Paraneptunicella aestuarii: one gene and its partners. The protein of the gene in region 2 interacts with the protein of the main gene of each other region in a pairwise test. Links are inferred from orthologs where the notes say so. Each region holds a gene or a part of one and is shown on either strand. Other genes may lie near its edges. The genes, in order: srmB, KIH87_RS03465 and ftsZ.

The links.
Region 1: the proteins of KIH87_RS03465 (region 2) and srmB interact in binary tests that used the Escherichia coli proteins (3 or more experiments, as listed by UniProt). The link is inferred for Paraneptunicella aestuarii from one-to-one orthologs.
Region 3: the proteins of KIH87_RS03465 (region 2) and ftsZ interact in binary tests that used the Escherichia coli proteins (3 or more experiments, as listed by UniProt). The link is inferred for Paraneptunicella aestuarii from one-to-one orthologs.

Annotation. Positions count from the first base shown.
Region 1 is NZ_CP074570.1:3,857,770-3,866,104, forward strand. What follows is about bases 2,729-5,658. They hold srmB (ATP-dependent RNA helicase SrmB), read left to right. Parts: upstream 2,729-3,564; coding sequence 3,565-4,752; downstream 4,753-5,658. Other genes in these bases: KIH87_RS14845 (multifunctional CCA addition/repair protein), read left to right, coding at 2,729-3,271; KIH87_RS14855 (XTP/dITP diphosphatase), read left to right, coding at 4,765-5,355; hemW (radical SAM family heme chaperone HemW), read left to right, coding at 5,383-5,658. Outside these bases: KIH87_RS14835 (general secretion pathway protein GspB), read right to left, coding at 1-810; KIH87_RS14840 (ExeA family protein), read right to left, coding at 803-1,714; more of KIH87_RS14845, read left to right, coding at 2,030-2,728; more of hemW, read left to right, coding at 5,659-6,528; KIH87_RS14865 (DUF2884 family protein), read right to left, coding at 6,614-7,417; KIH87_RS14870 (PAS domain-containing protein), read right to left, coding at 7,573-8,061; KIH87_RS14875 (response regulator), read right to left, coding at 8,088-8,335. UniProt on the Escherichia coli protein: DEAD-box RNA helicase involved in the assembly of the 50S ribosomal subunit at low temperature. Exhibits RNA-stimulated ATP hydrolysis and RNA unwinding activity. Acts before DeaD.
Region 2 is NZ_CP074570.1:809,432-817,828, reverse strand. What follows is about bases 1,788-4,779. They hold KIH87_RS03465 (bifunctional tRNA (adenosine(37)-C2)-methyltransferase TrmG/ribosomal RNA large subunit methyltransferase RlmN), read right to left. Parts: upstream 3,856-4,779; coding sequence 2,719-3,855; downstream 1,788-2,718. Other genes in these bases: KIH87_RS03455 (IscS subfamily cysteine desulfurase), read right to left, coding at 4,776-4,779; ndk (nucleoside-diphosphate kinase), read right to left, coding at 4,144-4,575; pilW (type IV pilus biogenesis/stability protein PilW), read right to left, coding at 1,788-2,625. Outside these bases: ispG (flavodoxin-dependent (E)-4-hydroxy-3-methylbut-2-enyl-diphosphate synthase), read right to left, coding at 1-370; KIH87_RS03475 (RodZ domain-containing protein), read right to left, coding at 413-1,576; more of pilW, read right to left, coding at 1,594-1,787; more of KIH87_RS03455, read right to left, coding at 4,780-5,927; Fe-S cluster assembly transcriptional regulator IscR, read right to left, coding at 5,962-6,435; tRNA (cytosine(32)/uridine(32)-2'-O)-methyltransferase TrmJ, read right to left, coding at 6,547-7,275; KIH87_RS03440 (DUF7424 family protein), read right to left, coding at 7,406-8,050; KIH87_RS03435 (DUF6694 family lipoprotein), read right to left, coding at 8,073-8,397.
Region 3 is NZ_CP074570.1:4,010,416-4,018,592, forward strand. What follows is about bases 4,421-7,192. They hold ftsZ (cell division protein FtsZ), read right to left. Parts: upstream 6,497-7,192; coding sequence 5,345-6,496; downstream 4,421-5,344. Other genes in these bases: lpxC (UDP-3-O-acyl-N-acetylglucosamine deacetylase), read right to left, coding at 4,421-5,118; ftsA (cell division protein FtsA), read right to left, coding at 6,555-7,192. In the rest of the region: KIH87_RS15455 (M23 family metallopeptidase), read right to left, coding at 3,016-3,933; more of lpxC, read right to left, coding at 4,204-4,420; more of ftsA, read right to left, coding at 7,193-7,784; KIH87_RS15475 (cell division protein FtsQ/DivIB), read right to left, coding at 7,854-8,177. UniProt on the Escherichia coli protein: Essential cell division protein that forms a contractile ring structure (Z ring) at the future cell division site. The regulation of the ring assembly controls the timing and the location of cell division.

The DNA of each region.
Region 1 (8,335 bases), 3.0 Mb from region 2 along the record:
CTCTGGCGAGACATCACCATTTTGCAAAGTCGAATCTACCGATAAAGCTTCACCTTGCTCATTCACAACCAAGCCATTATCTTCCGGCGGTGTTCCCAATATCAGAGGTTTTTCAGCTTCATTATTAACAGGAGTTTGCTGTTCACCTGTTGCGGTATTGCTTACTACTGTGTCCACCGACTGAGTGATTTCTTGAGGAGTGGTTTCAGTAACTTGATTGGGAGTATTCTCAGTAGAAGTTTGTGCACCTAACTTATCTGATGTTTCGGGGGCTGAAGATAAGTCTGTACTTGCCAACTCTTTAGCCTCTGATTTTTCAGCTACTGATTCATTTTTCACAACCGTTTGAGTATCGCCAGCATTCATCCACTGCGAAGCACCAAAACCGATGCCAAAGCCAACAATAATCGTCGCTAAAGCCATTGCGCCCTGTTTCAGATATAACTGCCATGAGTCTGGAATTTCCTGAGCGGTTGGCAAAAACAGGCTTCGGTTAAACTGCTCAGCAAGCTGCGAATCTTGCATGCTTCCTGTATTAGAGCCTTTATCCTGTACGGCTCTACTTGACGTATTGGACTGTAACAAAAACTGCGTCTGAGACTGACGTTGAACAGATTCTTCCCCAGCCAATTCCACAGTTTGAGCTGGATCGATTTCCAACTGCAACACGCCCATTTCCCGTAATCCCTGTACCATAGCGTCACTGCTCACCAAGCCAGACTTGCGAATTCGCACTGGGCCATTTTGTTCCGTGATCTGAATGATCACCATGCCCGGCTTCAATGCATCAATAGAAATACGCTCAGACATACCAACTCCCTGTCATAAAACCCAACAATACCGAAGCGACAAATAATCCAGACAAGATAACCGGCCAGACTTTTGAGCGTCGTTGAGCGACCACATCCTCACCCAATATTTGAGCCGCCGCAGCAAGAAAAACATGAGGTTTTACCACCAGCATTTGCTTGCTGGCCGTTAAGGTTAATGCTCGGTCACATAATAGATTGATAACGCGAGGAATGCCGCCAGTAATGCGATGAACAGTTTTCAGGGTCGCTTCACTAAAGATATTACGATTGCCATTCGCCACTTGCAGTCGGTGCGCCACGTACTCTTTCACTTCCGGGGCGGTTAGCGGTAGCAAGTGATAACGCGCCGTAATGCGCTGGGCTAATTGGCGTAATTCATTGCGTTTTAATAACTGCTGCAATTCGGGTTGCCCAATCAATACCACCTTAAGCAATTTTTCCCGATTGGTTTCCAGATTGGTCAATAAACGCAATTGCTCAAGAACTTCGGGCATTAAATGCTGAGCTTCATCAACGATGAGAACGGTATTGATACCCGCCTGATGGTTCTTGGTGAGTTTGCCAAGGATTTTGTCGGTGAAATACTTTAAACTGGCATCTTGCTGACGATAGTCAATATTCAACTCATCACAAATGGTCGCCAACAACTCCATTGCCGACAGGGTCGGGTTCAGGATCATGGCAACCTGGGTATTCTCCGGCAATTCTTGCAATAATTTCCGCGACACCGTGGTTTTCCCGGTACCAACCTCTCCGGTCAACATCACGAACCCGCCACTTTCCTTTAAACCAAAGGTGAGATGTGCCAAAGCCTCCCGATGTCTCGGACTCATATATAAATAATCTGGATTCGGAGCGATTGAAAACGGATTATCCTTTAAACCAAAATAGTTGAGATACATAACTCATTCATTTTCTTTAAAAAGCGGCACATAAGCTAACGACTTCCATCAGGCAAGTCAAAGCTTGTAATGCTGCCTTGCGGCTGTTCGCGCAATTATAACTTGGTTCAGGCATAATAGGCTGAATATATCCTTACTACATAACTGTTCCAAATAATCAGTCACCGACAGAAAGTTGGGAGCAGACCCTCAGCCGCAAGGATGCGGCTGTGGAGCCTCAAGGGATTGATTTACAGCGAGTCTGCGACCAATTTCTGTCGGTGGCTTGCAGTTATACACACTTATTTAGCGGAAAATTAAGAAGGCACAATGACAATGCAAACCTATCTGGTCGGTGGCGCAGTTAGAGACAAATTATTAGGACGAGAAGTATACGACAAGGATTGGGTCGTGGTCGGCGCATCGCCTGATGACATGTTGAATCAGGGTTATCAGCAGGTAGGAAAAGATTTTCCGGTATTTTTGCATCCACAAACCAAAGACGAATACGCACTGGCTCGCACAGAACGAAAGTCTGGCAAAGGCTATACCGGCTTCATTTGTGACTTCTCGCAAGACATTACCTTAGAACAGGATTTACAACGCCGAGACCTGACCATTAATGCCATGGCATTAGATGAGCAAGGCAATCTGATCGATCCTTTTAATGGCAAGAGCGACCTCGACAATCGTATTCTGCGCCATGTTTCCGATGCCTTTGTAGAAGACCCTTTACGCGTACTCAGAGTAGCGCGATTCGCTGCTCGTTATCTGGAATATGGCTTTCGCATTGCCGACGAGACGTTGGAATTAATGCGTACCCTTGCCCATTCTGGTGAGCTGGAATATTTGGCTGCCGAGCGAGTATGGAAAGAAACGGAACGCAGTTTATTGGGTGAAAACCCACAGGAATATTTCCGTGTACTGCAATCTTGCGATGCCTTAAATTACTGGTTTAAAGAACTGGCTGTGCTTTGGGGAGTACCGAACCCTCCTATGCATCACCCGGAAATTGATTCAGGAATTCATACCTTGATGGTATTGGAACAAGCGGCGAAGCTCTCACCAGAATTGGACGTTCGCTATGCCGCTCTCGCTCATGATTTGGGCAAGGGCATTACGCCCGCAGAAATGTGGCCTCGTCATATTGGGCACGAAACGAACGGTGTGCCGCTGGTAGAATCGATGAGTCATCGCCTGAAATGCCCAACCAAAGCCAAAGACATCGCCAAGCTGGTGTGTGAGCTGCACATAAAGGTACATACCGCTTTTAAGCTGAAACCATCGACTATTGTCAAAATGCTGAATCAGATGGATGCCTGGCGCAAGCCGGAACGTTTTGAGCATATATTGCTTGCCTGTGAAGCCGATGCCAGAGGCCGAACCGGGTTTGAAGATCGTCGTTATCCTCAAGCAGATTATTTGCGTACTTGTTACAAAGAAGCGTCAGATATAGACGTAAAAGCCATTATGGCGTCAGGCGTTCAAGGTGCTCAAATTCGTGATGCCATTGAACGCGAACGGCAACGTAGAGTGGCAGCGGTTCCCAGACCAGAACTGGATAGTAACGGATATTGATGTTTAGAGCACGTTTACTTTGACGACAAAGAATTACCCATAGAAAGTTATAAGCAGAGCCTCAGCCGCATGGAAGCGGCTGTGGAGACTCCAAGGACGGATTCACGGCGACTCTGCGATAAATTTCTATAGGTAATTGAGCATTCAGGACTGTTATTCAGAGTTTAATTGGTATTACCCCTTATTTCTTTTATAATCGCCGACCTTTTATAACGCATACGAGAATCAGTCCAGTGTCGAGTCAATTTGAGCAATTTTTACTTGATGACAAGCTTTGCAAAGCCCTTGCAGATATGGGGTTTACTGAGCCCACCAGCATTCAAAAAGTTGCTATTCCCGCAGCACTGGATGGAAAGGATTTACTGGCTACTGCACCAACAGGTACAGGCAAAACAGCCGCCTATCTGTTACCTGTATGCCAAATGTTACTCGATGTTCCTCGCAGAGAGCCCGGTTCAGCCAGAGTGTTAGTGCTTACTCCTACTCGTGAGTTAGCTATTCAGGTAGCAGAACAATGCGAACGCATCTGCCGTTATACCAAATTATCTTGCGGCGTGATCACTGGCGGTATCAACTACGGTACAGACCATGATTTGCTGGAAAAAAATCTGGATATTTTGGTCGCCACCCCCGGACGTTTGTTCGAGCACATCGAGGGCGAAAGATTCGATTGCCGAGAGATTGAATGCCTGATCCTCGACGAAGCCGACCGCATGTTAGACATGGGCTTTGGTGGCGTCGTTAATCAAATCAGTGGCGAAGCGCGCTGGCGTCGTCAAAGTATGTTGTTTTCTGCCACACTGGAAGGTAACGGCGTTGCGTCTTTTGCTCGCAATATATTGAATGAACCCGTCGAAGTCAGCTCAGATCCTTCACGCAAAGAACGTCCAAAGATCTTGCAATGGATACACTATGCCGACAGTTACGATCACAAGCTGAGTTTACTTTCTCACATCCTGAAAAATGATGCGCAATCCGCCATTGTGTTTGTCAAAACCCGTGAGCGCGTAATGCAGCTACAAGCTCAATTACAGTCTCAAGGGATCATCAGTGTTTATTTGCAAGGTGACATGGCGCAAGACAAGCGTATTCTGGCATTAGATAAGTTCAAACAAGGTCAGGTTAAAATATTGCTGGCGACCGACGTCGCTGCTCGCGGTATTGATATTCCCAACGTCAGCCATGTTATTAACTTCGATTTGCCACGCACTGCCGATGTTTATGTTCACCGTATTGGTCGTACTGGTCGTTCCGGGCAAAAAGGCATCGCGATTTCCATCGTCGAAGCCCACGATATGGCAATACTGGCAAAAATCGAGCGCTACATTGATGAAAAGCTTAAGCCTCGTGTGATCGACGGCTTGCGCCCACAGCACAAAATTGCCGCGCTTCCAGGCAAGAAGAAAGTGAAGATAAAAGGCAAAGCGAAAAGCAAAAAAGCCAAAGCCAAGAAGAAATCCGCCAGTAAAAAGCCCAAGTAGAGAAACCAAGTCATGAAAAAAGTCGTTCTCGCCACAGGCAACCCGGGTAAAGTGAAAGAACTACAATCCTTACTGGCCGATTTAGGTATTGAAGTTGTACCTCAATCTGAATTCGATGTGCCTGAAGCCGAAGAAACAGGCTCAACCTTTGTCGAAAATGCCATTATCAAAGCGCGTAATGCGGCTAAGCATACGGGTTTGCCAGCGATTGCCGACGACTCAGGTTTATCAGTGGATTTTCTGGGTGGCGAGCCCGGCGTTTATTCAGCGCGTTACGCTGGCGCAGATGCTAACGACAGCGACAATATCGTCAAGCTATTGGATGCCATGAAGGATGCTCCAGCAGGTCAACGAGGCGCGAAATTTAATTGCGTATTAGTGTTGATGCAACATGAAAACGACCCTACCCCCATTATTGCTCATGGACAATGGCAAGGCGAAATTCTGCATGAGATCCAAGGCGAAGGCGGTTTCGGTTACGACCCGGTATTCTGGGTAGAATCGCTAAATCGTTCAGCAGCCCAGTTGGAAAAAGCAGAGAAGAACGCCATTAGCCATCGTGGTCAGGCGTTGCAAAAGCTGTTAGCTCAGCTTCGCGATTAACATAGATTCACGCCGTAAAAGTATCCCATGCTCACTGCACCACCACTTTCTCTCTATATTCACATTCCCTGGTGTGTGCAGAAATGTCCTTATTGTGATTTCAATTCCCACGGTGTTAAAAGCGACATACCCGAAGCAGAATACATTCAACACCTTTTAAATGATTTAGCGATAGACGCAAAGCGGGTTGAAGGACGAACCATAGAAACCATCTTCTTCGGTGGTGGTACGCCGAGTTTGTTCTCACCCGAAGGCATTCATGCCATTTTGCAAGGCGTTCAACAACATTTGCCTCTGGCAAAAGACGCCGAAATCACTATGGAAGCCAACCCGGGAACCATAGAAAGCGGACGCTTTGCCGGGTTCCAACAGGCAGGTGTCAACCGTATTTCGGTAGGAGTGCAAAGCTTCCAGACTAACCATTTGCTAATACTGGGGCGCATCCACGACAGCCAACAAGCGATTCAAGCCATACAGCAAGCAGGAAACGTTGGCTTAAACAGCTTTAATATCGACTTGATGCATGGTCTTCCAAAGCAGGATGCCCACTTGGCACTTGACGATCTGCAACAAGCCATCGCACTGAATGCCCCTCACTTGTCCTGGTATCAATTAACCATTGAGCCCAATACCCTGTTTCATTCCAAGCCACCGACATTGCCTCCCGACGACACCTTGTGGGACATCCAGGAACAAGGCCAAGCACTACTGGCAAAAGCCGGATACGAGCAATACGAAATTTCTGGCTACAGCAAACCCGGGCATCAATGCCGTCATAACCTGAATTACTGGCGTTTTGGCGACTACATAGGCATTGGTTGCGGTGCTCATGGCAAAATCACCAATGCCGAAACTGGCACGATTACACGCACTGTCAAGATCAAACATCCTAAAGGTTATATGGATTGTTCGAATAACTACCTTGATGAAAGCTGGCTGGTGGAAAAGGAAGATCGCCCATTTGAGTTTTTCATGAACCAGTTTCGCCTGTTCGAAGCTTGCCCGAAACAGCGCTACGAACACACCACCGGCTTATCCAGTTCAGCCCCTGAATTGCTGAACATTATCGAACAAGCACAACAAAAAGGCTGGCTTATCGACACACCAACTCACTGGGAAACCACCGACCTGGGCAAACGCTTTTTAAATGAGTTACTGGAATTGTTTTTGTAGTCTTTGCAGAAAAGCATAGATGTCAGAGCTCTTGGGATGGCGCATCAAGTGCTCCGTGACAGATAAAGAAAGTCCTTGAAAAATATCACCTCTCAGACAGCTCCTTCTCTCCAACCACAATCACATCATAAGGTTCCAGTTGTTTAATACTGCTTCTTAAGCGTTCTTCGATGTCGTTTAACTGTTCGATACGATTGCAAAACCATTGGGCTTTTTTACGCAATGTGCCAGCTTTGGGCCCCACGGTGCGTTCAATCTCTTCGCCCATTTGTTCCAAACGTTGGGATAACTCGTCAATGCGTTTTTCCATGTTGGCGTCGTTGTTGGAGGTCAGGCCGCCTATGGCTGACAAGATACCGCCCAAAGACGTGCTAATGGCGCTTTCCAGTTCTTCTTCCAGTTCTTCGTCAACGAATTCGTCAACATCTTCCAGACTGCCTGGGCCTATGTAGTAATTATCTCCAGCATGAATAAACTTTTGGTGAACCTTCCTCTTAACTCTTTCTAACGACGATTCAATTTTGTCGTAGCTTTGGTGATCACTGCCCACCAAGCCTACATAGACGTGCTGCACAGTATCCACTGCCAATTCCACGCCTTCCACAGCCAGTAATATCATATTGGGGACAATGTCATGCACTTCGTCAGATAGCGCTTTGATGTCGGCTTGTTGCTCTTCATCAAGCTGGATCCAGTGACCGCCAACAATGAGTTGGTTATCACCATTAATCTGATACCGGGTGATTTGTTCGTCAACAACACGAATATGCTTGTCGTTTACGATAAATCCGTAACGTAAATCAACATCGCATTGCAGCTCGGCTTGAGCATAGCTTGTCATAAAAACAGAAAACGCCATTAGGGCGTATTTGGAGACGTTGGTTAACAAGTGAATATCCCAAATCAATAGCACTTAACTGGGCTATATTGTGCCTTAAAATAGATGTCAGGAAACAATCTTTTAGATAAATGGCTTAAATATCACGGCGATCAGAATTGATCTTTAAATATGAACATGAGTTCTTTGCATAATGGCTGCTCGGCTTATTCTTTTTCCTTGGAAGCCAGCTTTTCCTGTAATTCGTTTAGTGTCACTTCCAACGCTTCACTGCGCTTTTTATGCGCAGCAATATCCGTGACGTCATAAATCATCATGCACAAGTAATCAACTTTGCCTATGGTGTTAGTTAAGGGTGATAATGTGATGTTTTGGTACATGAAATCTTCTGTACCCGTAATAGGACGATAGTTGGGAAACTTAAAAACATAGGGTCGTTGTTCCCAGGTAATAAAAGCCCGGCCTCGAAAATCAAAGACAGGACGGCACTTATTGCGGAACCATTTCTGATTTAAGTCAGGAAACAGATCAAACAGGCACTTTTCACGCACCTGACTGGGTAACATGCTGCTGTGACTTTCCATGAATGCATTCCAGACACGAACACGATAGTCTCGATCGAGCACGACAATACCAACATCCACGGTCTGAACCATGTCCATCATCCAGTGAAATTCTGAAAACTCGTCTTGCATATGCTTGTTCTGAAACGACACGATATCTAGTCCTCCAACAAATGTGACAGCTTATAATTCATCACTTTCATTGATTCTTCCGTCAGTAAAAAGACCAAATCGCAATGCACGTTGTATCCTTCTAATCCGTAACTTAATTCAATGGCAAGTGTGCGATTCCAACGCATCTTATTTTGTGAAATCAATTCAGAAATACTGCGATGCTGCCCTAACACTACCGGATGCCCTTGGCTAAACTGCAAATCCAGTTGGTCTGCTAAACCATTTAAACAGG
Region 2 (8,397 bases):
TATCAACAACGGCTTTCACACGCTCCATGTTACCGATATTCCCCGGGTTAATACGAAGACAATCAGCGCCATATTCAGCCACTTTAAGTGCGATACGATAGTCAAAATGGATATCAGCGACCAGTGGCACATTCACTCGCTCACGGATCACTTTAAACGCTTCTGCGGCATCCATAGTAGGCACAGACACGCGCACAATTTCACCACCAACCGCCACAATTCGATTAATTTGCGCGACAGTAGCGTCCACATCAGTGGTGGAAGTATTGGTCATAGACTGCACAGCAATAGGTGCACCAGCACCAATGGGAACATTTCCGACATTAATCCGCGTCGATTCACGACGCGTGATAGGCGACTCTGTCTGCATTGAGGTATTTACTCCACTATTTCCACTATGAGCATCTGCAATTTATTCGCCAAGAGGTAATTCAAAACGCGCTGTATATCCCGCTCTAAAACGAGACATATCGACAGGCTCACCGGCAAAGGTGATTTGTACAGACTCAGGTGCTCCCAACACCACTTCAAAAGGCGGGATACCCGACACAGGCATAACACGACCTGACGCTTTCACACCGTAAGCAATATCTTCTCCGGTTGCGTCAGTGATCTTGACCCAGCAATCGCCTGCAAAGGTGAATACCAATTCAACAGGGTCTGACATAACCACTTGGCTATCACCCTGTGCCTCAGGTTGTTCCTCTGCAGTCATTGAATCTGTAGAAGAATCGTTCATATCTGAGCTTGTTATCTCTTCACTAGTCACGTCAGCATATTGAGAGCTATCTTCCTGCCTCGTGATTTCTTGTAGCGAGTCGCCCGCTAAAGAACTGTCTTGCGTAGCACGCACATTAGCACCAGCCAACGCTTCATCAGCATCTTCAACGACTTGTTCAACCTTAGAATCAGCCACAGACACATTATCAGATTCAAACGGCGCGCCAGTGTCAGATGAATAATCCAGCTCATCAGAACTGATTGATGTTTCCGATGTTTCCATACGATCAGCATCCGGAGCATCCGTGTTTAGCTCTGATTCTTCACGATTTTTTTGGCGTTCAGCCACATGACTCATACTGCTTGTATTCGTTTTAGCTGATTGACTTGAAGTCGTCTGCTTCTGGGAAGTTTGTGCAGGTGAGCTCTTACTAGACAGACTCGTGCTAAATTGCCCTTGCTGCAACCACCACATCACAACCAATGCCAAGACAATAATGATGATGAAATAAGTAAACATCATCAAACGTTGATCGCTGGCTTGTTTCGACACTTTTTGAGAAAAGCTCTGCAATTTTGCCGGCTCTTTCTCTTGTGCATTCATCTGCTGATAAGCTTCTAACACCTTGTTGTAATCCAATCCCAACAAGCGTGAATACAATTTGATATAGCCGCGAGTAAAAGTGGCAGAAATGTCAGCCGAATAATTATCTTCTTCCAAATCAACGATAATCTGTAAGCGCAGGTGCAACTTATCGGCAACGGCTTCACGCGTAAGCCCCTGCTCTTCACGGGCAGTCTTCAATATCGAGCCCGGGCTAATTAATTCAATATCGTCCTGTGTTTCGTTACTCATTATTACTACTTTTCCCGCTATTTAGCGTTAGGATCTGAAACAATCAATCGTGTTCCAACTTTAATCTGTGAGTTTGTGCTTAACCCGTTCCACTCAATAAGACGTTGCATACGTACATTATATTTCAACGATATGCGATATAGGTTCTCTCCAGGCTGAACCACGTGGATTCTATCTGACAACGCAGGCTTTTCCAATTCGCCGTTATTCATTGTGGTAGCGTTTTCAATACCTTTGCTGGTTTCCTCAGCTACATCAATCAAACGGGACGGCTCATATTGCGGGTACAACTGCTGCAACATATCTCGATACCCATTGGCAACATCCTGATTTCCAAGCCCCTGCTCTATCGCAATCGCATATTCAAGAGAACGAGCCGAGACCGGAGCCAATTTTTCAAATCGTTGCAACGCATCCTTGGCATCTTGCCAACGTTGCGCAGACACCGTCATTTCCAGCAACAGAAAAGCACTTTTCACTCTGCCTGGTTCATGGCTTAAGGCCGTCTTCAAATAATCAATGGCTTGAGAAATCTTGGCTTGAGCCTGACTACAAATGGCCAAATTCTCATAGGAACCGGCTGTATGTGCATATTGCTGAGAATTAATGGCCTGGAGCAGATATCGTTCAGCCAGAGCATAGCTTCCCTGAGTACACAAAAACGCACCATAAGAATTCAGCAAGTCGGCATTTTCATCATCCAGCCTTAACGCCTGTTGATAATATTGTTCAGCAAGGCGAGGCTCATCGACAGATTGATAGTAATAGGCAAGGGCGAAATGGGTATCAACTAACCCGGGAGCAAATTTCAGCGCTTTGTCCAGATTCGCTTTTGCCTGAGTATAGTTGCCATTTTTAAGATAGGTTAAGCCAAGAGAAACACGCGTTTTCGCCGCTTCCACTTCATTCACATTCTGATGAACAGACGAAGAACTGGAGCTGCATCCCGCTAGATACAAGAGACCTATAGCCACTAATAAAGATTTGACTAGTTTATGCCAACGGATATTCAATTTACCGCGAGCTCCGACTTGTAGCGTTGCATCCATGGAGACTTTCCACATAGAATGTAATCGTATGATTTAAAAACAGTTTATATAATACCTAAGAAAAATCGAATAGATAGGATAAATATTCAAGTATTACGACTGCATCGCAACCTGAATGGCATCCCCTTTCGACTGTTTCTTCATCATACGTTTGGTACGGTCGATCACATCGCCAACCAACTGACCACAGGCCGCATCAATATCATCGCCGCGAGTCTTGCGCACTACAACAGTAAAGCCATATTCCATCAAGACTTTGGAGAAGCGGTCAATACGAGAATTACTCGGACAGGTATAAGGCGAACCAGGATAAGGATTAAAAGGAATAAGGTTGATCTTGGACGGCGTGTCTTTCAATACCTTAGCCAACTCATGGGCTTGATCCATGCTGTCATTCACGCCATTAAGCATAACGTATTCAACCGTCACACGGCCTTGATTGGCATTGGATTTAGTCAAATAACGACGAACTGAGGCTAAAAACTCACTAATAGGATATTTCTTGTTTACCGGTACTAATTCATCACGCAATGAATCATTGGGAGCGTGCAATGAAATGGCCAAAGCAACATCTATTTGATCGCCCAACATATCCAATGCCGGAACGACACCAGAGGTACTCAAGGTAACGCGGCGCTTGGACAAGCCAAAGCCAAAGTCATCCATCATTAAGCGCATGGCGGGAACAACATGTTTCATATTCAACAAGGGTTCACCCATGCCCATCATCACCACATTGGTAATAGGACGCTTGGAGGTGTCTTTGCTCAACCCGATAAAGTTAGCAACACGCCAAACCTGACCGATAATTTCAGCAACCGACAAGTTACGGTTAAAACCTTGCTGAGCGGTAGAGCAGAAGCTGCATTCCAAGGCACAACCCACCTGGGAAGACACACACAATGTGGCGCGATCCGATTCTGGTATCCAGACAGTTTCTACTTCCTGTCCACCTTCCAGCAACATGGCAAATTTGATAGTGCCGTCACGCGCTTCTTTATGAAAGGAAATTTCGGGCGCTTTCACTTCACAGGTATTAATCAGCTTTTCCCGCAAATTTTTATTGAGGTTAGTCATGTTATTGAAGTCGCTTTCACCATTGTGGTAAATCCACTTCATAACCTGATCAGCACGAAAAGGCTTTTCACCAATGCTGGCAAAAAACTCACGCAAGCCTTGCTTGTCGAAATTCAACAGGTTGGTTTTGCTCGGCAGCGCCACTGCTGTCATGCTGTTATCCTCAGTCTTAGGTGTTACAGGTGTTGTCTAAATACAAGCTTAGCTAACAGGTTTAGTCAAAAGCTCGCAAAAAGGCGAAATATTGTACAAATTTATAGTGTAAAAAGCGACTATAGAATTTGTCCTATCATGTCTTTTGAAAGTGCGTTTCAAAAATGTCTTTCGAATATTGAGTCGCTAATAAGGAATCAAGATTAGAAAAACGCCTCAGCAAAAAGCACAAAACAAAGCGCAAAAAGGGCGCATTAAGCGCCCTGATGACTTATTTTGTATCGCAGATTAACGAGTACGAGGGCAAATCTCTTCGTCAGCGAAGAAATAAGCGATTTCACGCGCCGCAGACTCAGGTGCGTCTGAACCGTGAACAGCATTCTCGTCGATAGACTCAGCGAAATCAGCACGCAAAGTACCAGCCAATGCATCTTTAGGGTTAGTTGCACCCATGATTTCACGATTTTTTCTTACTGCGTCTTCGCCTTCAAGTACTTGAACCATTACAGGGCCAGAAGTCATGAATTCGATCAATGCAGGGAAGAAAGGACGCTCTTTGTGTTCTGCGTAAAAACCTTCCGCTTTGTCTTTGCTCAAATGCACCATTTTAGATGCAACAATGCGCAAGCCAGCAGTTTCAAAACGGTTGTAGATCGCACCGATGACATTCTTAGCCACGGCATCAGGTTTGATAATAGAAAAAGTACGTTCAAGTGCCATGAATCGGCTCCAATTTGCTTAATTCAAAAAAACGGCGCGGATTATATGCAATAAAAATAGCCGTGCCTATGCCTTGCGAGCTTTTTTTTCAACTTTTCTGCATCATTTTATTCACAGGCTTGTTCATTAAGCCTGGGCAAAAATAATAAACCATCGTGAAATCAGAGACTTTAAGCTCACTGTTTAACCTGAACAGCAAGCTAAACCTGACGTAACTTGCTAACGGCATCAATCACAATATCAGCCGCTCTATCAACATCTTGCTCAGTGGTAAAACGACCAAAGCTGAATCGAATAGAGGCATGTGCCAGTTCATTTTCAACGCCTAATGCTCTTAACACATAGGAAGGTTCAAGACTGGCAGAAGTACAGGCAGAGCCAGAAGAGACAGCAACATCTTTCAACGCCATTAACAAGGCTTCACCTTCCACCTCGGCAAAACTGATATTTATAATGCCCGCAACGGCAGCCGACTGCTCACCATTCACAAATACATTAGGTAATGATTGCACTTTCTGCCAAAAGCGCTGTTTCAGGTTGAGAATCCTTTGCGCTTCCGCTTGCAATTTTTCACCAGCTAAACGACAGGCTTCACCCAAGCCAACAATCTGATGCGTTGCCAAGGTTCCCGAACGCATACCACGTTCATGCCCACCGCCATGAGTCTGAGCAACCAGCCTCACTTTAGGCTTACGCTTAACGTAAAGCGCTCCAATACCTTTGGGGCCATAAAATTTATGAGCAGAAATGGATAGCAAATCAACGCCCAGCTCACGTACATCAATGGGTAGTTTTCCCGTGGCCTGAGCCGCATCAACATGCACCAAAATGCCACGTTCAGCACATAAAGAAACGACAGTCTTAATATCCTGGATAACGCCAATTTCGTTGTTTACCTGCATCACAGACACCAACACCGTATCGTCTCTCAGCGTTTTGGCAAACAGCTCCATATCCAACATGCCATTGGCTTGCACATCCAAAAACGTCACATCAAACCCTTGCTCTGCCATCCACTCGACAGTATCCAACACGGCTTTATGTTCCGTCTTTAACGTGATGATGTGTTTGCCTTTCTCCTGATATTGCTGAGCCGCACCTTTAATCGCAAGATTGTTGGATTCGGTCGCACCGGAAGTGAATACAATTTCTCGGGGATCGGCATTGATAAGGTTAGCCACTTGTTCCCGAGCTTCCTCAACCGCTTCTTCGGCTTGCCAGCCATAGCGATGAGAACGTGATGATGGATTACCAAAACATCCATCCATTGTGAGGTATTTCGACATTAACTCTGCCACAGCGGGATCGACTGGCGTCGTAGCAGCATAATCAAGATAAATAGGCGCAGACATAAAGAACCTTACTCAGAAGAACTTTGCACAACCCTTACAGTTGCATGCTAATTTCAATTTCTCTGGATGATGTCTTACTGTCCTGACGATCCGCAGTATTCTTCACATCAGCTTGAGACATCAACTCTCCGAGCGTGATGTTATCAAGAAATACTGCGATTCGCTCGCTCAAATCTTGCCAAAGGCTATGTGTAAGGCAACGCTCTCCACCCTGACAATCAGCCGCACCGGAACAGCGAGTAGCATCAACGGTCTCATCAACGGCACGAATCACCTGACCAACAGAGATCATCTCAGGCTCTTTACCCAAGCGATAACCACCACCGGGGCCTCGAACACTGGAAACTAATTCTTCACGACGCAAACGGGCAAACAACTGTTCAAGATAAGATAGGGAGATCGCCTGACGGACAGAGATATCTGCCAGCGACACAGGGCCTTTCTGAGAATGCAGCGCTACATCCAGCATCGCAGTTACAGCGTATCGACCTTTGGAAGTAAGTTTCATAACAGTTGCCTTGGTTGAGTTGCCAAGGATAGTCACATACCTGACTAAATCAGTCAAGTATTCCAAAGGAGCCAAAGCCGACTCGGGTCTGTAAAGAAAATGTTGCCGACGCTATTCTCTTCCAGCCTCGTCAGCCACCTTATTTACCGAGCTCAAAATACCGCGCAAGATATTCAACTCTTGCGATTCAGGACGAGCACGATTAAACAAGCGCCGCAGCTTGGTCATCACAATGCCAGGATGATTAGGAATAATGAACTGGGTACGCTGCAAGGTTTTTTCCAAATGCACATAAAAGCCTTCAAGTTCTTCCGACAGTGGGTACTCACTTTGCTGTGACGGGATCTTGTCTTTTTCCAGAAACGCCATGCGAACTTCATAGCAGAGAGTTTGCACCGCCGCCGCCAAATTTAAAGAACTGTATTCAGGGTTAGCGTCAATGCACACATGAAAGTGACATAGCTGTAATTCTTCATTGGATAAGCCGCTGTTCTCTCGACCAAACACCAGCGCGGTTTTGTATTGCTCAGATTCAGAAACAATCTTCTTGCCACATTCTCTTGAATCCAGCATCGGCCAGGACAAGGTACGAGAACGAGCACTGGTTCCAATTACCAAACCGCAATCACTAATGGCATCTTGCAGATTGTCAAAGGTTTGCGCATGAGCCAACACATCACCCGCCCCCGCCGCCAAGGCACTGGCTTTACCATCAATGGGTGAAACAGGATTAACCAATACTAACTCAGACAACCCCATGGTCTTCATGGCGCGTGCAGCAGAACCGATATTGCCGGTATGGGAAGTGTTTACCAGTACAATCTTAACCTTATCTAACATAGCTGAAATGAATACCCGATAGCTCTTAATTTTTTAAGGGGCGCATCATAGCATATTGATAAATGTGATTTTCAACCGAAATGCAATAAGGCGTCTCAGAGTTACCCAAGACGCCAGAAATGAAATATTGTTAATGAAGCAAAACGAAGGTTGAGCCGTTCTGTTTTGCGTTATCAACTGACACATTAGAAAGGGTCACTAAAAACGATGAATCTGCTGGAGCTGACAAACTCTCATATACATATGGGTCACCATCGATATATGCAGATATCACCCTAAACGAATGACTTTTCCCAGTATCGTTAACAACTTCAATATTAACTTCGATGTCAAGCGACTGAGTGCGAAGAGAACTCTCTTCAAGACGTTTCAACTTTTCTGCAATGGAAGAGGGGAAACCAACAGCCAACAAATTGTCTTCAGAAGACTGAATATTTAATTTCGTTTCTGAAGCAAGTTTTCCATCGTTGTCTCTTTCTAAAACCATGGGAATATGAAAGTGAGCATAAGATTTGAATTGTTTCGTAAAACATTCATTGAACTGAGCCCCTGTAAAGATGTTAGATATCTGGGTCTTTGCTTTTTGTAAAGAATCCGATTCCTGGCGGGAATCCTTATAGGATGTGCAGCTTGGAACCTCAACATAAAGGTCTCCAACAATATCTTTGGTTTTAGTGGAAAGTAAATCTGAAATATTAACCCTAGTTTCGATAGAGCCTTTGCATCCTGTAAGGAATAAAAGTCCAAAACACAGAAGAAATTTAAAATAATGCATTTTTTTATTCCTTTAAAAAAATTTAATTGTTATTCATTCCTTTCTTCATTTCCTCCTTAATATTTTCTCCGAGCTCCAAGATTTCCTTAGCAGTCTTGCCATTCAACTTTTCATCAACCTGAGCAATCATTTCTTCTTTTGAAATATCATTCCCAATATTTCTAAGCACATTTATCATGTAAATGCCTTTAATAACTTCTTCTAACTTTTGTTTGTCATCTGAAGAAAGGGGTTCCATCATTGCCTGAATAGAATCTTTTTTGGCAGCATCAGAAGATGAATCGAAAGTGGCTTCGCCACATGCAGTCAAGAAGCTGATAGTTGAAACTAAAATTAATAGTCTGAAT
Region 3 (8,177 bases), 3.2 Mb from region 2 along the record:
GACAAGCCTCATTACGCCCTACTTTCTGCTGGCGTTTGGTTACTGTTGGGCCTTGTAGATCGTCGTCAAATCCTGCGTGCTCAAATTGCATTCTGGCACTTTCCGCTTCTGCTTGTTGACGGCGTTGCTCTTCGACGGCTTCTACGTCTGATTCTGCACGCACCTGAACTTTGCTCAGGATACCGACCACATCAACTTTCAACGCTTCCAGCATGTCGGAGAACAATTCAAAAGACTCGCGTTTATATTCCTGCTTAGGGTTCTTCTGGGCGTAACCACGCAAATGAATCCCCTGACGCAAGTGATCCATTGCAGCCAAATGTTCTTTCCAGTGGCTGTCGAGGCTTTGCAACATGATGGCTTTTTCGAAATGACGTAGCACATCGGCTCCCACCATTTCTTCTTTCTCTTTGTAAGCTTCGGCGACTGACTCGTGAATGCGCTCACGCAATCTTTCTTCGTATAGCTTGTCGTCATTATCCAGCCATTCCTGAATTGGCATGTCGATCATAAACTCTGACTTCAAGCGCTCCTGCAATCCGGGTACATCCCACATTTCTTCCAGAGATTCTCTTGGAATATATTGTGAAATCACATCTTCCAGAACGTCATGACGAACGGCTTCGATAGTTTCTTTGATATCGCCTTCTTCCAACAGCTCGTTACGTTGCTCGTAAATGACTTTACGCTGATCGTTGGCAACATCGTCAAACTCAAGTAGCTGTTTACGAATATCGAAGTTACGGCCTTCCACTTTGCGTTGTGCATTTTCGATAGCCTTGGTTACCCAAGGGTGCTCAATGGCTTCACCACGTTCCATTCCCAAGCGCTTCATCATGCCAGCCATACGCTCAGAGGCAAAGATACGCATCAATGGATCTTGCAGTGACAAGTAGAAACGGGAAGAACCTTTGTCACCCTGACGACCTGCACGGCCACGAAGCTGGTTATCAATACGACGAGATTCATGACGCTCAGTACCAATGATGTGTAAACCACCGGCATCTAAAACTTCATCGTGAGACTTCTTCCAGGCTTCCTTGATCTTGGCAATTTGCTCTTCAGTGGGGTCTTTCAATTCAGCCACTTCAACTTGCCAGTTACCACCCAATACGATATCCGTACCACGACCGGCCATGTTAGTAGCAATAGTCACGGCTCCGGGCTTACCCGCTTGGGCAACGATTTCGGCTTCTTGTGCGTGGAACTTGGCGTTCAATACTTTGTGTGGGATTTTTTCTTTTTTAAGGATTTTTGACAGCAATTCCGAGTTTTCGATAGACGCTGTACCCACCAATGTTGGCTGGCCTCGTTTTACGCAATCTTTGATATCTTCAACAATAGCTTCGTACTTTTCTTCCGCTGTCAGATAGATCAAATCCGCCATGTCATTTCTGACCATTGGCTTGTTGGTTGGCACAACAACGGTTTCCAAGCCATAAATATGTTGGAACTCGAATGCTTCAGTATCAGCAGTCCCTGTCATACCCGCCAATTTGCTGTACAAGCGGAAATAATTCTGGAAGGTGATAGATGCCAGGGTCTGGTTTTCATTCTGAATTGGCACGCCTTCTTTCGCTTCAACAGCCTGATGCAGACCATCAGACCAGCGACGCCCTTCCATAGTACGACCAGTGTGTTCATCGACAATCACCACGCTGTTGTTACTGACGATGTAATCAACGTCTTTCTGGAACAACTTGTGTGCACGCAATGCAGAATTAACATGGTGCATTAAAGAGATATTAGCCGGGGCATACAGTGAGTCGTTCTCATCAAGAATCCCCTTTTCTTTCAGGATTTCTTCGATGCGAACCTGACCACGTTCAGTCAAATGAATTTGTTTGGCTTTCTCGTCGATAGTGAAATCACCATCACCTTCAACGCCTTCTTCGTCTTCTTTTTCCTGCTGAACCAATTGCGGGATCAGTTCATTCATTTGCTGATACAGAGCTGAACTGTCGTCGGCTGGGCCAGAAATAATAAGAGGAGTACGCGCTTCATCAATCAGGATTGAGTCAACCTCATCCACAATGGCGTAATGTAGCGGGCGCTGAACACGTTCATCTGTAGAGAACGCCATATTGTCACGCAAATAGTCGAAACCAAATTCGTTATTGGTTCCGTAGGTAATGTCCGCTTGGTATGCCTCACGCTTTTCTTCCGGATGCATACCAGGAATATTACAGCCAACGGTTAAACCTAAATATTCAAATAAAGGGCGGCTCCAGTCAGCATCACGTTTTGCCAGATAGTCGTTAACTGTAACGATGTGAACGCCTTTGCCAGTCAAACCATTCAAATAGGCCGGTAATGTCGCTGTAAGGGTTTTACCTTCCCCGGTGCGCATTTCAGAAATTTTGCCATCATTCAGCACCATACCACCGAGCATTTGTACGTCGAAATGACGCATTTGGAAAACTCGTTTACTGGCTTCTCTTACTAGAGCAAAAGCTTCCACAAGCACTGAATCGGTACTGGCACCGTCCAGAAGACGTTGCTTCAATTCTGCACTTTTGTCTTTGATTTGCTGCTCAGACAGAGCTTCGTATTCTGGCTCTAATAAATTGATTTGAGCAACATGTTTGTTCAGTTTCTTGATGATGCGGTCGTTACGACTACCAAAGACTTTTGTGAGAATGTTAGACAACATGGATTTTTCGTTTCCCAATATTTCTTATGCTATGCAAATTCCGCTGCAATTTACATTTTTGTCAGCCTCATCAATAACAGACTGAGCTTTATTCAGTTAAATCAACACACATCCCTGCCAAGCCACCTCGGCAAAGACCCGTCACCTACGTACTGGAAGTTTGAGCGCCGCGACTAAAATAGAGTGTCGCAAATACAATGTCCACAGGCTAATGAAGCTCTATATGTGTACACTCAGGCTAATAATCAATACGTGCCATAATATTTCTTTGAACCCGCAGGATTTTACACCTATCTATACATAAAACAATCGGCTCATAAGAGCCGATTGTTTCTAATTATCTAAATCTTACTGGAATAAAGTTAATTTACCGCCGATTCTCGATAAACATATTGTAATGGGTCGAGCTGCTTGCCGTGTTTCAACACTTCATAATGAACATGAGAGCCCGTAGAACGCCCGGAGCTTCCCATGGCTGCGATATGCTGCCCTTTAGTAACAACATCGCCCACTTTTACCAACAAATCCTGATTATGTCCGTAACGAGTAACCAGGCCGTCGCCATGATCAATTTCGATCATGTTACCAAAGCCATAACGCTGACCAGACCAAGTGACTAACCCTGCACCTGTAGCAAGAACAGGAGAACCCATTTTCCCGGCGAAATCCAAACCTTTGTGCATTGCAGGCATGCCGTTAAAGGGATCTTTACGAACACCGTAGTAGGACGACAGCCAACCGGAAGATATAGGACGCCCTGAAATATAGGCTTCAGCATTGATATCATGATTCAACATAATGGTTTCCAGCGCTTCAAGCTGTTGAGTCTTGTCATCCAATACCAACAACATGCTATCAATTTGCTGTAGAACATCTTTGCTGGACTCAATAGTAACATCAACATTGCCAGCAGACGGCCCGCCCATCGCAGGAGGTTCTTCCAGATTAAATTCACTGACATCCAGATCGGATTCCAGAGCCAGCTTTTCTCCCAGCGCGTTCAGACGTTGCAATTGACTTTGCATTTCTCCCAGCTTCATCAGCATGCCGGTTAATTGCTGTTCTGTATTTTGCTTGAGAACTTCAACTTCCTGACGCTGTTGAATGAGACCACTTTGAGTGAAGGCGATACGTGCCTGGGTATCAGATGGAGTGTGAGTAGAACGGCCAGCCATAAAGATTAGGCCAGCGACCAGCACGGTTGCCGCAACTAACTGTCGTCGCGACAAACTGTAGATAAATCGAAATCGTTTACTTCGATATAAGACGGTAAAACTCATACTATTCTTTGTATTTCCAATCTGTTTATCAACGTATTTTACGGTTTCAAAGGCTCAGTAATCATGAATAAAACCATGAATATCCATGTGTAATCAAGAGCAACCATGCATGTAGCACATACGCTAACATATTTTGTTACGTGTTATGTTTAGCCAATATAACACTCTCAGTCAAAAAATCAGTAGCCTTTTTCATACCAAAACATATTTGCTTTCTGATTTTTCAAAAAAAATGCCGCTTGAAAGCGGCATCTTTAAAGACTTTTAGTGTTAGCTCATCCAGGCTGGCAAACCAAACTGAATTGGAGAAGATTCAGTTTCATCAAAGCTAACAAATTCCCAACTCTGCTTATCTTGCAACAGTTGGTTTAACAATTTGTTATTGAGTCCATGCCCTGATTTAAAGGCTTTTAACTCACCAATAATACTGTGACCAGCCAAATACAAATCGCCAACGGCATCCAGGATCTTATGCTTAACGAATTCATCGCTATAACGCAGACCTTCCTGATTCAGAACACGGAATTCATCTAATGCAACCGCGTTTTCCATGCTGCCGCCCAAAGCCAGATTATTGGCATGCATAAATTCCAAATCTCTCAGAAAACCGAAAGTGCGCGCACGGCTTACTTCGTCAATATAGGAATCGCTGCTGAAATCCAGCACCATGTGTTGGCGGCTCTGGCTAATTACCGGGTGATCGAAGTCAATTTGAAAATCAATACGGAAGCCTTCATAAGGATGAAACTCAGCCCACTTATCTCCGTCTTCGACGCGAACCTTACGTTTGATTTTAATGAACTTCTTGGAAGCATTAAGCTCTTCAATACCCGCTGACTGCAACAGGAATATAAACGGGCTGGCACTGCCATCCATAATAGGAAGTTCATTACTGTCGACTTCAACAATAATGTTATCAATTCCCAACCCTGCTAAAGCAGACGACAAATGCTCAACGGTAGAAATGCTGTCACCGTTTTCATTGCTCAGGCAAGTACATAACATCGTATCCCCAACCAGATCTGCCTGCGCAGGAATATCGGCGTGAGGGACGAGATCGATGCGTCGAAACACGATGCCCGTATTGGCTGGTGCTGGTCTAAGGGTCATCTGTACCTTGTCACCCTTATGTAGCCCAATCCCTGTGACCGAAACCGATTGTTTAATGGTACGTTGTCTAATCATAGATTCTTGTATTTGCTTATATTTCTGCCGTTAACAAGTAGCAATTACTGACCAAATAGTCAAAAAGGCCGGGCATTGTATGGATTTTTGTACAAGTTGTCAAAAAACTTACATAAACCCATCGGACACAAATAACACTTTTGTCTCAGTTCGGCACATTACCCCAAAAGTCGGCAGAGTGATTAGATACCGCTTTTGGGATAAGGTTCCGTATCAGAAACAAAATTTAGTCTGCTTGCTTTCTCAAGAACGCTGGAATATCTAAATATTCCAAATCATTTCCTGTTTCAGCCTTGGTATCATCAGTACCTGTCGCTCTGACTTTTTCACTGGCATAGTCAACTTGCGGTTGCAAACGGAAATCATTGTCACCATTAACAACGCGTGACGCACGATTGCTTACCAGAGAAATTTCCGGCTTGCGCTCACCAATACCCGTTGCAACCACGGTCACACGGATTTCGTCAGCCATTTCCATATCGATAACCGTACCCACAACAACCGTGGCGTTTTCAGATGCAAAGGCTTTAACCGCATTACCAACAGTTTCAAATTCGTCGATGGCGAAATCAGGGCCAGCAGTAATGTTAACCAAAATACCGCGAGCACCAGACAAATCGATATCTTCCAATAATGGACAGGCAATCGCCGCTTCTGCCGCTTCTTCTGCTCTGTCTTCACCCGTTGCGGAACCGCTGCCCATCATAGCCGTTCCCATTTCTGACATAACAGTACGAACGTCAGCAAAGTCAACGTTGATAAGACCAGGACGAGTAATCAACTCGGCAATACCTTGTACTGCACCGCGCAATACATCGTTAGCAGAACTGAACGCCTTTAATAGCGGAGTTCCGCGCCCCATAACTTTCAACAGCTTTTCGTTGGGAATGGTAATCAATGAATCGACGTACTTTTCCAGCTCTTGAATGCCTTCTTCAGCAATAGCAATACGCTTCTTACCTTCAAATGGGAAAGGCTTGGTCACAACGGCTACCGTCAAGATATTAAGCTCTTTGGCAATCTTGGCGACTTCCGGCGCTGCACCAGTGCCTGTACCACCGCCCATACCGGCAGTGATGAAGATCATATCCGCACCTTCCAGTGCCTGACGGATTGTTTCACGATCTTCCTGTGCCGCAGTACGCCCTACTTCAGGGTTAGCACCTGCACCTAAGCCTTTTGTTACCTCAGAACCAATTTGCAAGGTAACATTGGCAGATGAGCTTCGCAGTACCTGAGCATCAGTGTTAACAGCAATAAATTCAACACCCTCAATACTATGCGAAACCATGTGTTCTACGGCGTTTCCGCCACCGCCACCGACTCCGATGACTTTAATTACAGCTTCTTCGCTGTGGCTATCCATTAACTCAAACATAATCACTCTCCGAAATTTAACGCACTTTTAAATGCAGTGACTGAAAGCAGTCCCCACACTAAAATTCCCCTTTAAACCAGCTTTGCAAGCGTTGCCAAACGCTTTCGCCAGCTTTGTTTTTATTGGTATTCTTTGCCTGCGCCATCTCATTACCATAATGTAATAAGCCAACCGCAGTGGAAAAGGCTGGATCTTCAACATATTCAGACAACCCTTTCACCTTTGTCGCTCGTCCTACGCGAACCGGCATTTGGAAAAATTCCTCAGCAAACTCAACCGCCCCTTCCATCTTGGAAGAACCGCCAGTTAGCACAAGACCCGCAGCAATCTGCTCACCCAGGCCACTGTTACGAATTTCTCTATGTACCAGTTCAAACAACTCCTGATATCTGGGCTCAATCACTTCTGCCAATGTATGTCTCGACAATGAACGAGAAGGTCGCCCGCCTACGCTTGGCACTTCAATGTTTTCTTCCATGCTAACCATGTCTCTCAGCGCACAGGCGTAGTTAATCTTTATCTCTTCCGCATGGCTAATCGGCGTGCGGAATATCTTGGCAATGTCGCTGGTAATCTGATTACCAGCCACCGGAATCACTGCCGTATGGCGAATTGCGCCGTCGGTATACAACACCATATCAATAGTGCCGCCACCAATATCAACAACACAAACACCTAATTCTTTTTCATCATCCGTTAGTACCGCGTAACTGGATGCCAGCGCAGAAAATATCATATGATCCGCTGTCAGCTCGCAACGTTCAATACATTTCACTAAATTCTTTGCCATATCATCCGCACAAGTAATGATATGTGCCTCAGCTTCCATTCTGACTCCCGACATGCCAATCGGATTTTTAATGCCTTCCTGCACATCTATCGTATATTCCTGCGGTAACACATGCAGTAAACGACGTTCTGCCGCAATTGGCACTGAACGCGCAGCGTGGATAACATTATCCACATCGTCTTGTGTCACTTCCTTATTATTAATAGGCACCATGCCACTTTCGTTCTGGCATTGTACATGGCGTCCGGAAATAGACATGAACACAGATGAAACGCGGCAATCAGCCATTAATTCCAATTCTTCAACAGCGCGCTTAACCGACTGAACCACCAGATTCAAATCATTTACACCACCTTTATCCATACCTCGAGCTGCATGTGTGCCAACACCCACGATGCTGATGTCACCATCTTCCAGCAACTCACCAACAACGGCCTTTACCTGACTGGTGCCGATGTCGAGTCCAACGATTAAATTTCTGTCTATGACTTTTGACACGCTTTATTTTGCCTATCTCGTTATCTGCTCATTCATTCCCGGAATTTCCGGAACCTTTATCTATTCAACTTATGACGTTTTTTTGCCTGGCTCTTTCCAGCCAACCGCTAATCCGGTGTCATACCGCAAATCCACATAGTTAACGGCTTTATCCTCTTTCAACAGCAGTGGATAAATATCAATAAACCGCTGTAACCGTCCCATGAACTCGGTACGCCCCAAATTCAAATCTATATCGTTGTGCAAACGTAGCTGCCAGGCAAAACGCTCACTCAACGAAAGCTCCACAATACGCAAACCCGTGGTTTGCAATAATTCCTGCATGGAGCGATATCCTTCCAATGCTGCCTTTTCACTTCCACCCGGCCCTAACAACATGGGCAGGTCGGATAA